DNA from 2 places in the Moritella sp. Urea-trap-13 genome. Region 2 is predicted to be linked to the other one. Evidence: predicted binding sites of a transcription regulator. Region 2 holds the regulator's gene; the other holds the start of a gene.
The links. The regulator LexA, encoded in region 2, represses DNA repair genes until DNA is damaged. The targets are predictions, from matches to a motif close to TACTGTATNNNNATACAGTA.
Positions count from the first base shown of each region.

Region 1 (7,312 bases), on a different contig from region 2:
AAAATGTTTAATACCCAGTAGTGAGGCGATATAAGAATGACGTTTGGTTTGAGTTAACACCCCTTTACGTGCATCAATCAAGATCACTGCGAGATCACACGTTGAAGCACCAGTCGCCATATTACGCGTATACTCTTCATGTCCTGGCGTATCGGCAATAATAAATTTACGTGTTGCGGTCGAGAAATAACGATATGCCACATCAATGGTAATACCTTGCTCACGTTCGGCAGCAAGACCATCAACTAATAACGCTAAATCAATCGCTTCGCCAGTTGTGCCTGACTTTTGGCTATCAACATGTAGCGCCGCTAATTGATCTTCATAGATCTGGTGTGAGTCATGTAATAAACGACCAATAAGGCTACTTTTACCATCATCAACACTACCGCACGTTAAAAAACGCAATAGGCTTTTGTGTTGTTGCTGCTGTAAGTAGGTTTCGATATCTGTTTGTGCTAATTCATTTGCTATTTGACTGTTCATCTACCCTGCTCCTACCTAGAAATAACCTTGACGTTTCTTCTGCTCCATCGAAGCTGAAGAATCGTGGTCAATCATACGTCCTTGTCGTTCACTGCTTGTAGCCAGTAACATTTCTTCAATAATCTCAGGCAATGTTAAAGCTTCAGATTCCACAGCACCTGTTAATGGGTAACAACCGAGCGTTCTAAAACGTACCATTTTCTCTTCGATTTTCTCACCCGCTTGTAACTTCATGCGATCATCATCAACCATGATCAACGCGCCATCTCGTTCGACAACAGGGCGTTTGGCAGCAAGATAAAGTGGTACAATTTCAATTTGTTCTTGATAAATATATTGCCAAATATCCAGTTCAGTCCAGTTTGACAATGGGAATACACGAATGCTTTCACCTTTATTCACTTGACCGTTGTAAGTACGCCATAATTCAGGACGTTGGTTTTTCGGATCCCAGCGGTGATGTTTATCGCGGAATGAATACACACGTTCTTTAGCACGTGATTTTTCTTCATCACGTCGTGCGCCACCAAATGCCGCATCAAAACCGTATTTGTCCAGCGCCTGTTTCAGACCTTGGGTTTTCATAATATCGGTATGCTTTGAGCTGCCATGATCAAATGGGCTACAACCCATCGCCAACCCTTCAGGGTTTTGGTGTACTAACAGGTCAAAACCGTATTTTTCAACAGTCTTGTCACGAAACTCGATCATTTCGCGAAACTTCCAGTTAGTATCAACATGCAATAATGGAAATGGGATCTTACCTGGGTAAAAAGCCTTGCGTGCTAGGTGTAACATTACAGATGAGTCTTTACCGATTGAATACATCATTACCGGATTATCAAACTCTGCAGCAACTTCCCTGATTATGTGGATACTTTCAGCTTCCAGCTGTTTAAGGTGGGTCAACCTCTGTTGATTCATCTTCTACTCCATCAGACCAAATTGGATAATTTCATATCGTTTGGATCAATATAGCCTCTTTACTTATAACCGCCAAAGAACATAAACTGATTCTTAATAACTTTTAGGAATATAGGAGGATGACGGAATGATTATAGAAAGCTAAAAGGAATTATTGAGTGGAACAAATTCATTGCTAGAACAGTAGGTTATATTGTTCACTGTCATTGTCACCAGCAAGGCCGACATATAAACCAATTAAACGAATACTACGTTCTTCTTGTTTTGTCAGTGCTTGTGCATATAAATCAGTAAACAGATGCTCGTCGAGCGTGGTGATGCTTTGTTCGGCACTGGTGAGGGTAAAATCATTGAACTTCAACTTCACACCTTGCTTGGTGATGCGCATATCTGGTGATGCTTTTTGCAGCCGTTGTAACAGAGTTTGGTATAACTGCGGAAATAAAGTCATGCATTGTGCTAGCGTGACAATATCTTCAGGTAAGGTGATTTCAACCCCTACCGATTTACGATTTCGTTCATTACAAACTGGTCGATTATCAATGCCCTGACAGCGTTCTAACAAGCTATGGCCGAGCTTACCAAAGCTCTCAATAATATCTTCAGCGGGAAATTTAAGTACATCCGCACAAGTATACAGACCAACGCGATTGAGTTTTTGCCAAGTCACTTTACCCACCCCAGGGATCTTATTCAAGGATAAGTCAGCAACGAAGGATTTCACCTGTGATGGGGTGATAACGAACTGTCCATTAGGTTTATTAATATCGGATGCTACTTTAGCTAAAAACTTAACAGGAGCAACACCCGCTGACGCAGTAAGTGCTAACTCAGACTCAATGACTTTACGAATATCTTCGGCAATTAACGTCGCACTACCAGAGAATAACTTACAGTCGGTAACGTCTAAATAAGCTTCATCTAACGATAGCGGTTCGATCAAATCGGTATAACGAGAAAATATTTCATGGATCTGAGCTGAGACTTCTTTATACACCTGCATACGTGACGGTACTAATGTTAAGTCAGGACAGAGTTGCAACGCTTTATAAGAAGACATAGCAGAGCGCACCCCATATTGACGGGCTATATAGTTACACGTTGCTATCACCCCGCGACGGTCACTCATGCCACCAATCGCAATAGGAATATCTTTGTACGCTGGATTATCGCGTACTTCGACGTTAGCAAAGTACGCGTCCATGTCGATATGGATAATTTTTTTCATAGCTTAACGAATCATAACCAACTAAGTTGTACAACATAAATAATACAGCACAAAAAGCACTGTATAAAAGGCCAGTTAATTATAAATAAAATTAATGCTAAGAACAAATAATTAAATGAAAAATAGCGGAAATAAAAGATAACACAGGAAGGATTAAACAGGGATATTGGGAGAATAAAAAGCAATCACAAACAAAACAAGGTGCCAATGCACCTTGTATATTTAGCTAATAGAAACTGTAAAAGCTAATTAAAATACATAACCTAGGCTAACCATGTATACCAATGGATCAAGGTCTGTTTTAACCTTCTGCTCAACACCATCTGCTTTAAAAGTCACATCTGTGCTGATATCTGCATACATAACTGATGCGTTAACTAACCATTTATCGTTGATTTTATAATCCATACCAACTTGCGCCGCTAAACCTACAGAGTTGCTCATATCTAAATCCGTCAACTTAGCTGCAGTGCCTGTATCATTAAACTCAGTGTCAAAAAATATAGTAAAGTTAACACCCGCTCCCACATAAGGACGGAATTTAGAACTTGCATCACCAAAATAGTATTGTGCTAATAGCGTTGGCGGTAAGTGTTTAACTTCAGCAATTACGCCTGTAGCGCCAAGTCCTACTTCATGAGTAAATGGCGTTGCTGCTACCAATTCAATACCAATATTATCAGTTGCCATATAAGTAAAGTTAAGACCTAACTGAGTATTGTCATTAACTTGGAATTCACCTAATGTCTCTAATACCTCACCACTTGACTCATTTGGTACAACCATCATGGCACCTGCACGAACAATGAAATCACCTTGTTGGTGAGCAAATGCTGGGGCTGCAAGCGTTGCTGATAATAAAGAGGCGGTGATTAATCCTGATAATATTTTCTTGTTCATGTAGAGCTCCATCAATGTGGTATGTTTTCATTTCAAATACAGTTTGATTACAGTTGATGTTCTTTTGCATCATTTAGTAACAAACAATTAACTTGGGTGTACTTTGCCATATACAGAAAACACTACATTGATATAGATCAACCACTTTGTAGTTACTCACTAGTGAGTACCAATTAAATGGAACTATTCTTTTAACATTGAAAATTAAGGATTAATTGTTATCTTTGTCGCGACCTTTAGAAACCTGCACTGCAGGCGAGTTAATTGCGGGTTTCAAAATGTGTCCACCTTTAAAACCTTTTACGGTACCGATTGCAGCAATAACCCAAGCACAAATAAGCGCAGAAAATAATATGATCGCAGCCCATTGAAACACAGGTAAACCAGTATGCAACGCGAGTTGAGTCGTCCCTGTAACACAAGTACCGACGGGGAATGTAAAAGCCCACCAAGTCAGTGCGAAAGGCATTTTTCTGCGCATCGCCCGCAAAGTCAGTAACCCTGCGATACATGACCAGAATAATGCAAACCCCCAAACTGGTACCCCATATAGTATTGCCATGGTATTTAAACTGTTCGCAATCGGTTCATCAACAACAGTCAGCGCCACCGTCCCTAAGGCGCCAATAGCGGTGATAGATTGGCCAAGCGGTCCTAATACTATCCACAATGTTGGCACGCGCGCCCCACCAGAACTACCAGCATGGGCTAAGCGATTCCAGATCAGCGTAATAATAATCATAGCCGCGATCAAACTGACCCCAAACATCGCATAGCAGGCATATAAAAGGGTTTGCTGCAACACGATACCTTGGGCATGCGGAATAAGCATAGCGCCTATAGTTGCTGATACCATAGGTGGCACAACCGGCATTAACCAACCACCAAAAGCGGCGTGACTATTAACTTCATAATGAGTAAACAGACGAAAAGGAATGATAACCGCACTGAGTAAACCACCGAAAGTACCAATCAGCCACAAAGTCCAAGCAATTATTAATACCGTTTCAGCGGCAAAAATATGGTTGCCCATCAATATAGTCCCACCTGCGATTGTCAGTAGCGCCATTGGCGGCGCGCCAAAGAATTGCGCCATAACAGGATCGTTAAATTGTCGCTTAATAATCTCAGGGCGTATGATCGTCTGTATGATCTTAACCGCGAGCATTATGATTAGTAGCGTTGCAGCTAATAACCAGACAACCAAAGCAAAGTCAGTAAGATAAATACCAATCAAAGGTAAACCTACCGCAGCATTGGCAATAATCCCAGTGCCCATGACTGAAGCAAACCAATTAGGGCCAATCTCTTTACCAAATTTAGGTTCAGTTATAACGCTCATTAGCGCCTCCAAGCATAATGCTATGATTTTTATTGATTAAACGAACTCAGGATTATATATAAAATAACAGATAGTGAGTGCATAAATTTTATGCGGGTCAGATAACATAAATCATAGTGAATAGAATAAAGAATAGAATAAAGCGGAGGATTTACCATTGTAAAAAACGAGTATCGATCGTGTAAAAAAGTTGTACCAAGGGAGAAATAAGGTAAGGTTTAAAAAAGCTATAAAGTACAAAATTGCACTTTATAGCTAGATGCTTGGCATAAACTAGATGATACGATTTTCGTTTAACATCTTCTGTTTAGCTTCTTCTTTTGCTATTTTAGCTTTGCGTTTATCACATGGATCTGGGCAATCACAGGCCTTTTCCATACCTAAACCACTAATACCACCACAGCTGCCTGTGATAGATTTTTTTTGCACGATATAACCGATAGACATACCAGTAATAACGAGCGCAAAAATAACAAATGTTGCAGCAAAATAAGCCATATTAGCCTCTATTTTAAATAAGGTTCGAACTGTTTAGTATACACTTCATTATAACCTGAATCTGACTTAGAGATCATCAATACAGCTAAACCTTGCTGCTTGGCGAACTCAAGACCGTCTTTCTCACCCATCACCATTAATGCTGTCGCTAATGCGTCAGCAGTCATTGATGAAGTATGGATAACCGTAACAGATACGAGTTTATGCTTAATCGGCTTACCGCTTATCGGGTCAATAGTATGCGCAAAACGCTCACCATCTAACTCGTAATAATTACGATAATCACCTGATGTTGCAATCGCATTGTTACCAACGGCAATCACTTCTTGTACACTTTGATTGGCACTAGTCGGTTTCTCAACTGCAACCTGCCAATCAATGCCACGAGCATTAACACCATTAATACGCAGCTCGCCACCAACTTCAACAAGGTAGTTTTCAATACCTAAAGAAGCAAAGTAATCAGCGATAACATCAACGCCATAACCTTTCGCAATCGAAGACAAATCAACGTATAAACCATCGATGTCTTTACTTAACGTCGTCTCGGTCGCAGCTAAATGCTGAATACCAATACGTTGCTTAATCGTATCTAGTTGTTGCTGTGATGGTATTTTTTCCGGTTTATTATCCGGACCAAAACCCCACAGATTAACTAACGGACCTACGGTTACATCTAATGCACCATTCGTCAGTTTATTCAAACGAAGAGCTTCTAGCACTACCTTTGCCGTATCAGCTGATACTTCAAAACCAGTAACAGCCACACTTTGATTAAAGCGCGATAACTCTGAATTAGGACGATAAGTCGACATCTGGTCGTTCACTAATTCTAAACGTTTATCAATCTCGATTTGGATATCTTGCTTATCTTGTTCAGACAGTGGGAAACCCACGACTTTCATGTGATAAGTTGTACCCATAGTAGGACCAGAAAAAAGCACTTCTTCTGTACTTTTTTGTTCACTACAACCAAGAATGAAAATGGCTAGCCCCATCAGAGCTAGCCATCGATACATCGATTTGAATTGAATCAAAAAATATTAGCCAAAGTCATCTAGCATGATATTTTCATCTTCAACACCAAGGTCTTTCAGCATACCGATAACAGCAGCATTCATCATTGGTGGACCACACATGTAGTACTCACAATCTTCTGGCGCTTCGTGATTTCCTAAGTAGTTCTCAAGGATCACGTTATGGATGAAGCCTGTGTAACCTTCCCAGTTATCTTCTGGTTGTGGATCACTCAGTGCAACATGCCATTCAAAGTTTTCGTTCTCTTTTGCAAGCATATCGAAATCTTCAACATAGAACATTTCACGCTTAGAACGCGCACCGTACCAGAATGAAACCTTACGTTTTGTATCTAAACGGTTTAACTGATCGAAGATGTGTGAACGCATTGGCGCCATACCAGCACCACCACCAACAAATACCATTTCATTGTCAGTTTCTTTTGCAAAGAACTCACCAAATGGACCTGAGATAGTTACTTTGTCGCCAGCTTTTAAGCTGAAGATGTACGACGACATTTTACCTGCAGGTAAAGACAAATCACGCGGCGGTGGCGTAGCAATACGCACGTTAAGCATAATAATACCCGCTTCTTCTGGGCAGTTAGCCATAGAGTAAGCACGGATAGTGTCTTCATCAACTTTAGATTCAACATCAAAGAAACCAAAGTGTTTCCAGTCGCCACGGTATTCTTCAGGAATATCATAGTCTGAATATTTAACATGGTGAGCAGGCGCTTCAATTTGGATATAACCACCGGCGCGGAAAGGTACCACTTCGCCGTTTGGAATAGCCATTTTAAGCTCTTTAATGAAGGTTGCTTTGTTATCGTTAGAGATAACTTCACATTCCCATTTTTTAACACCAAAGATTTCTTCTGGCAGCTCAATGTCCATATCAACTTTTACGCTAACTTG
Region 1 covers NZ_PJCA01000030.1:10,469-17,780, forward strand. The annotation lists gene cysN (sulfate adenylyltransferase subunit CysN) at 1-486, opposite strand, end outside; gene cysD (sulfate adenylyltransferase subunit CysD) at 502-1,410, opposite strand; gene dinB (DNA polymerase IV) at 1,586-2,638, opposite strand; gene ompW (outer membrane protein OmpW) at 2,888-3,538, opposite strand; gene CXF93_RS07520 (TDT family transporter) at 3,750-4,880, opposite strand; gene nqrM ((Na+)-NQR maturation NqrM) at 5,154-5,378, opposite strand; gene CXF93_RS07530 (FAD:protein FMN transferase) at 5,387-6,376, opposite strand; gene nqrF (NADH:ubiquinone reductase (Na(+)-transporting) subunit F) at 6,422-7,312, opposite strand, start outside.
Region 1: dinB (DNA polymerase IV) is a predicted target of LexA. The motif match lies at 2,696-2,715, and genes of this name have one in related genera.

Region 2 (7,312 bases):
ATATCCAAGCCGTCATTGTCTGCTAGCATAAATTCGACTGCGACACTGATAAAACCAATCTTATTCGTTTCACTGGTATAGTTAGTAATAATATCTGGCTCTAAGCCGAAATAAATATACACAGGTTTATTGCTATCGTTTGCTGATACGGTGGTAGGTGAGAGTGAGGCTGTGAGCATGCATAATAGCCAGAGTAGTTTTTTCATTTACCGTATCCTTAGTTAAATGAGGCGCGAAAGAAACAAGCTTGTAGGCCAGTATACGCAATTTCAAATGATTAATTAAATAAATCCGCCAACAACTTGCACCCCGACTTACAATCTTAGTCTGAATAGCAGATAATTATGCCTGATTTCGTTGTTAAAAAAGTAATTTATAATATGCCTGATAATATAGATAATACGCGGGTGCGTGAACTGACATTACCGAACTATCCGATTGGCTGTGATGCTAAGTGGTTATGGCCGAGCATATTAGAGGATAGCTTATCTGTGAACCTTTATGATTGGTTAGTTGATACCGGTTCTTTAACCGCAAGGCTGAAGCAATATTGTCAGAAATTTAGCGTTGAGATATTAAGTGAAGGCAATTATGCATTATCCGATGATGAAAAAACAAAATTAAATTTAGCTGAAGACCTTGGTTTCGTACGTGAAGTACTGTTGAAACTCGATGGTACCCCTTGGGTATTTGCACGCAGTGTTATGCCGCTTAATATGTTAACAGCTCCAGGTGGTGAACTTGATCAGTTGGGTAATCGTTCATTAGGCAGTGTGTTATTTAGTGCGCCAGATATGCAGCGTAGTGAAATTGAAATCGCAGCGTTTGATGCGCAGAGTAAAGTATATTCGTTATCTCAGCTATTTAGTTCAACACCGAAAACAGTGCTGTTTGGTCGTCGATCATGTTTTCTGTTGAATGGCAAATCGTTGCTGGTATCGGAAGTTTTTTTACCTGATGCATCGGCATATAAAGAATAAAAGGACGTTGAACATATGTCTATCATGACAGCAAAAATGCAAGATTATATCCAGCTTACGCGTATCGATAAGCCAATTGGCACTTTGTTATTATTGTGGCCGACGCTATGGGCATTATGGATCGCAGCGCAAGGATTACCAAAATTAGATGTGCTAGTTGTATTTGTATTAGGTGTGATCTTAATGCGCTCGGCAGGTTGTGTTATTAATGACTTTGCCGACCGCCGTGTTGATGGGCATGTCAAGCGAACTGAAAATAGACCGCTGGCTGCTGGACGCATATCGAGTCGTGCTGCATTAACATTTTTCTTTGCTTTGACTTTGTTAGCCTTTCTACTCGTACTGACCATGAATACCTTGACGATCATGTTATCGTTTGTGGCAGTTGGCCTTGCCGCATGTTATCCGTTTATGAAGCGCTATACTCATTTTCCTCAAGTGGTATTAGGCATGGCATTTGGTTGGGCTATTCCGATGGGGTTTGCAGCGCAATTAGATACCGTACCGAGTTATGTATGGTTATTATTTTTGGCTAATATCTTATGGACAGTCGTTTTTGATACCTTATATGCCATGGTTGACCGCGATGATGATTTAAAAATTGGCATTAAGTCTACGGCCATTTTGTTTGCCGAAAAAGATAAACTGATCGTGGGATTATTACAGCTATCGTGCTTGTTATGTCTAGGGGTACTAGGTTGGTTATTGGTATTACCAAGCGTGTATTTTATTGGTCTAACGATTGTTGCGGGGTTATTTGTTTATCAACAGACCTTGATTGTTAATCGTGATAGAGAATCTTGCTTTAAGGCTTTTTTGAATAATAATTATGTTGGTATGGTTATCTTTGTAAGCCTGGTGTTAAGTTATTTATAAGTAAAGAGTTAAGCTATTTATAAGTGTTTTATCGCCGAATTAGGGCTGTACTACAATAATAAAAAGGAGCCTCGGCTCCTTTTTATTATCTTCAATATCGAATGCCGAGAAGTAAACTGCTTATATTAATCAGCCGACCTCTGGCACACTAATACTAGTCGTTAGATTGTTGACTCAGCATCACATCGGATATCGTTTGTTTTACTTCTAGTGTGGTTAAGCTTCTGACTGTATTAGCTAACTGACCAATTTTGTCAGCTTTAGCGGTACCAGCATCGGATAGGTAATGTAGTTCTTGCAGCTTATCAATAAAGATAGTCAGTACTTTTTTATCAAAGAACTCTGGCGCACTAACCCCGTTTAGTGATGATAGGCGCTCTGCAATTAGCTGACTACGATCTTCAAGATTAGCCCTTTCAATTACTTGGTCATGCTCTAATACGGTCAGTACAATTGCGTAGCGTTGCAATGTTTCTTGAATGCTTGCAGCAAGTAACTTCAATGACATGAGACGTTCATTCACTGGGGTTACCACATCATCGTGATTGTTAATTAGACCTTGTTGTTGCATTTCTGCTAACGTCTCGGTAATACAATCACTTAATTCATCTTCTGAGTATTTCAAGAATAGTTCAGCCTGAATTAACGGGTAAAGTTGGCGCACTTTAGCGTTAATGTCTGCGACACTCGTTGTTGGATTTTCTGTCACGATTGCTGCAATTAAAGACGGTAATGCAAACAGGTGTAAAATATTATTACGGTAGAAAGTTAATAACACGGCTTGTTCGTATGACATAGATAGCATTTGTCCTAAGCTATCTTCACGTACGGTGAATTTTTTCAGTGCGATGGCCTGATCCAGAATTTCTTCTGCGCTGTTTTCAGGCAAGGTACTGAATTCACTGTATGGGTTATTACGCAGTAATTTTAAGTAACTATCAATTTGCTGGACCAAAATTTCTCGGCTTAATGCCTTGTGTGGCGCCGCGTGTAGAATCAATGCACAAATCGTTAATGAGTTAACTGCTGCCGCACTGTTGATGTTTACCATCACTTGGTTGGCAAGGTCTTGGGTGGTTTGCTGTAACCATTGCGGCTGTTCTTCAACTGGCATATTCATGTCATCACGCCAGTTTTCAACGTGTTTATTTAAATACTGATTAAGGTTAATCGGCTCACCAAAATTCACAAATGCTTGACCGTAATTTCTTAGCTTTTTAGCGATACCAAATACTTGGAATACACTTTCTTTTTTCTTATTGGCACCAGACAATTCTTTTACATAGGTGCTTACTTCCATCACATGATCGTAACCTAGGTATACAGGCACTAGCGTAATTGGTCGATTTTGCTCTCTTAACATCGCTTGTAACGTCATGTTAAGCATGCCCGTCTTTGGTGGTAATAAACGACCTGTACGGCTACGCCCACCCTCAGTAAAGAACTCAACCGAATAACCTTTAGAGAATAATAAGCTTAAGTATTCTCTAAAGATGGTTGCGTAAAGCTTGTTACCTTTAAATGTACGACGTAAGAAGAACGCGCCACCACGACGGAACATCGGTCCTGCAGGGAAGAAATTAAGATTAATACCTGCGGCAATGTGTGGCGGGATCAAACCTTCATTGTAAATAACATAAGAAATAAGCAAGTAATCCATATGGCTGCGATGGCAAGGCATGAAGACAATTTCATGGCCATCGGCAGCGAGTTTACGCACTTGCTCGGCGTTATTAACTTTGATGCCGCTGTAGATTTTATTCCACAACCAGCCCAGAAAATTACTACTGTTTTTTACTAATTTATAAGAAAAATCACTGACGATTTCATCGATATAATCGTTGGCGCGTTTTTCAGCTTTTTTAGCTGAAATATTATGTTCCGCAATCTCAACTTGGATGGCTTTTTTGACTTCTGGATTACGTAATAGTTGCTCAAACAGTTGGTAGCGATTCGGTAGTTTAGGACCAGATGCGGCCAATTTTTGGCGACTGAAATGGATCTTGGCAACACGAATTAATTTTTGGGCTAATTTCTCGTCGCTACCGTGCTGGTCGGCCATGAAACGCAACGATACCGGTTTATTAAAACGCACTAAGTTGTCTTTGCGATTCAGCCCGACAATTAATGTTTTACGTAAACGACTTGGCGAAATACTGTTGGCTAGTGATAGTAGTGGTACTTGACCTTCTTTACCTGGTGCTCGGCCCCAAAATAGAGCTACGGGCATCAATTGAATATCAAGGGCTTTATCGTCTTTATGTAAACGTAATAGCTGTTGAAATTTTTCAAAGAATACATCGGTATCTCTGGCTTTGCCAAACAGTGGCGCAGGGTTATCTAAGCAAACATAGCTGGGAATGATGACCCCGTTCACTTTTATTGGTGTGAGCGGATCTGGTAAGCCTAGTTCTTTACAGGCGCGTTGTAATGCGACGAGATCCGTCATTGATTTAGTTTTTAATGCGTAAACAATGGGACGCGTTAAATCTAACTTTAGCGCATCAACCGGATTATCTGGTACGTACTGAGATTTAACTAAGCCATTAACGAAACTTCGACTTAACATTGATGGTGTTTGTTGCATAGGTGTTGTCATTCTGTTGTTTAAAATGCGAGAGTGCTTACTCCAATAATATCAGATGCGTGCCTATAAATCTGTGTTTAAGCGCCTGCAAGCGATTAATTCATTATTATTCTGATATCCCTACCGCTTATATTGCAAACTTGATATTACTGTATATAATTACAAGAAACTGTATATAAAACCAGTTAGGGTACATGATGAAAGCATTGACACAAAGACAAGCAGAAGTACTTGAATTAGTTAAGCAACATATTAAAAATACCGGTATGCCACCAACCCGAGCTGAAATTGCGAAGGAACTTGGTTTTCGTTCTCCGAATGCGGCTGAAGAACATTTAAAAGCATTGGCACGAAAAGGTCATATTGAAATTTTAGCGGGCACGTCACGTGGTATTCGCCTGTTGGTTAATGCCGAAGAAGCCAGTAATGAGAGTGGTTTACCCTTAATCGGCCAAGTTGCCGCTGGTGAGCCTATTTTAGCGCAAGAGCATATTGAAGCGCACTACAATGTCGATCCATCGATGTTCACCCCTAATGCAGATTTTTTATTGCGGGTTCGTGGTGAGAGTATGCGTAATATCGGTATTATGGATGGCGATTTATTAGCTGTACATAAAACCAAAAACATTAGTAAAGGCCAAGTTGTTGTTGCTCGTGTCGATGATGAAGTAACGGTAAAACGCTTTGAGCAGCAAGGCAGTGAAATATTATTGCATCCTGAAAATGATGAAATGAGCACAATACGTGTTGATTTAAATTTCCAAAGCTTTGATATTGAAGGTGTAGCCGTAGGTATTATTCGTAATACCGATTGGATGTAATTACACTCTATTTATGCTATTGCGTTGAGGGTAGATAGTTAATGATCCCATTATTGACTATCTATCTTTTTATTCATATATCCTCACTATTTGTCTGTAACCTATAGAAAAGCATTTCAAATCCTGTTCTCAGGTCACAGTTCTCCCTATCGCCTGCTTATTTATAAAATCTTTTCCTATACTCAACATGAGTTATAAAAGAATGAACGAATTTATTTTCTGATACGTTTGCGTAAATACAGGATTAGTTTATGGAACAAAGCCCTATCACCATGGAATTAGGTGAAAAGATCGATATATCCGCGATCACCACACTTAAGGAAACACTTGATTCGTTATCTATCAATACCGAACCTCAACGTTTCGATGCGCGTCATGTGACTCATATTGACAGTGCTTCTTGCCAGCTTTTTTATGCTTATGCTCAACATCTAGCGATACATAATACAACACTCGTGTTTCTATCTCCGTCGGATAAGTTTATGGCGGTGGTGAAAGCGTTAGGGTTTGAAACGGACTTTAATTACGCATCAATGTGAGGCGCTCTAATGAAACGAATATTAGCTGTAGATGATTCGGTATCCATTCGTGAAATGGTACTGTTTACTTTAAAACAGGCAGGTTATGAGGTTGATTCAGCCGTCGATGGTGTTGATGGTTTAGAAAAAGCAAAAACTGGACACTTTGACCTTATTATTTCAGATATTAATATGCCACGTATGGATGGTATTAGCTTAATTAGTCGATTACGTAATGAAAGTGCTTATAAATTTACGCCAATTCTAATGTTAACGACTGAGTCCGGCACCGATAAGAAAATGGCAGGAAAATCTGCTGGTGCAACAGGCTGGATAGTAAAACCTTTTAATCCAGAAAAACTCATTGCTACCGTACAAAAAGTATTGAGGTAAGCATGGATATCGATCTTAAACAATTCCAACAAGTGTTTATTGAAGAGTGTCTCGAAGGCTTGGAGGTGATGGAAGCTGAGCTGCTAAAGTTAAATCCTGGCTCGGTAGATAGCGAAGTCATTAATACCATTTTTCGCGTAGCGCATTCCATTAAGGGCGGCGCTGGTACATTCGGGTTTAGTCAATTAACCGAATTTACGCACGTTGCTGAAACCTTACTTGATGATTTACGTGCAGAAAAAATTCCTCTTATCGATGACCATATTAATCTTTTTTTACAAACCGTGGATTGTTTAAGTGCGTGGATCCAATTATTAGCTGACGATTCGGAATCAATCCCTGAGGCGGCGGAAAGCCTCAAACTGCAATATAACCAATTCTTGCAACTCGATGTTAATCAGGACGCGTTATCGACATGTGATAGCACGCCCGTCCAACCTAATTCGTTAGTGATTAATGAACACGATGATAGTGATTGGTTAATTAATTTTACGCCTGGTCAAGATATTTTAAAGCAAGGTAACGAGCCGCGTTTAATCTTTGCTGAATTAGCAGAGATGGGTGAGCTTAAGGTGACGCCTAAACTTGAAAATATACCTTTATGGCAAAATTTATTACCTGAAGATCTCTATGTGAGTTGGGAGCTTGAATTAATCAGCTCGGTGAGTGACGCGCAAATAAAAGAAGCATTTGAGTGGGTGGAAGATGATTCAACAATTATCATCACCCACCCTAGTACGCTACCTCAACTAGCAGAAAGTGAGGCCGCTGATGAAACCTTGTCTGAATCGATAGTCTCTCCAGTGGTAACGAAAAAAATAGCCAGTACGAAATCGGCAGAAACAAATTCAATTCGGGTATCAATCGATAAAGTTGATGCGTTAATCAATATGGTTGGCGAACTGGTGATCACGCAAGCGATGCTAGGTGAACTAGGGCAAAATTTTTCTGCAGAGAAATTGCCGGCATTAAAAAAAGGCCTTACTCAGCTATCTCAACATACCCGAGAAATGCAAGACAGCGTCATGAAAATTAGAATGTTGCCGATTCAATTCGCCTTTAATCGTATTCCAAGAATGGTCAGGGATTTAAGTGAACAGCTAGGTAAAAATGTATTACTGAGGATGCACGGAGAAG
Region 2 covers NZ_PJCA01000028.1:17,123-24,434, reverse strand. The annotation lists gene CXF93_RS06130 (flagellar basal body-associated FliL family protein) at 1-206, opposite strand, end outside; gene CXF93_RS06125 (chorismate lyase) at 381-980, shown strand; gene ubiA (4-hydroxybenzoate octaprenyltransferase) at 996-1,856, shown strand; gene plsB (glycerol-3-phosphate 1-O-acyltransferase PlsB) at 2,011-4,443, opposite strand; gene lexA (transcriptional repressor LexA) at 4,641-5,264, shown strand; gene CXF93_RS06105 (lipid asymmetry maintenance protein MlaB) at 5,516-5,803, shown strand; gene CXF93_RS06100 (response regulator) at 5,813-6,175, shown strand; gene CXF93_RS06095 (chemotaxis protein CheA) at 6,178-7,312, shown strand, end outside.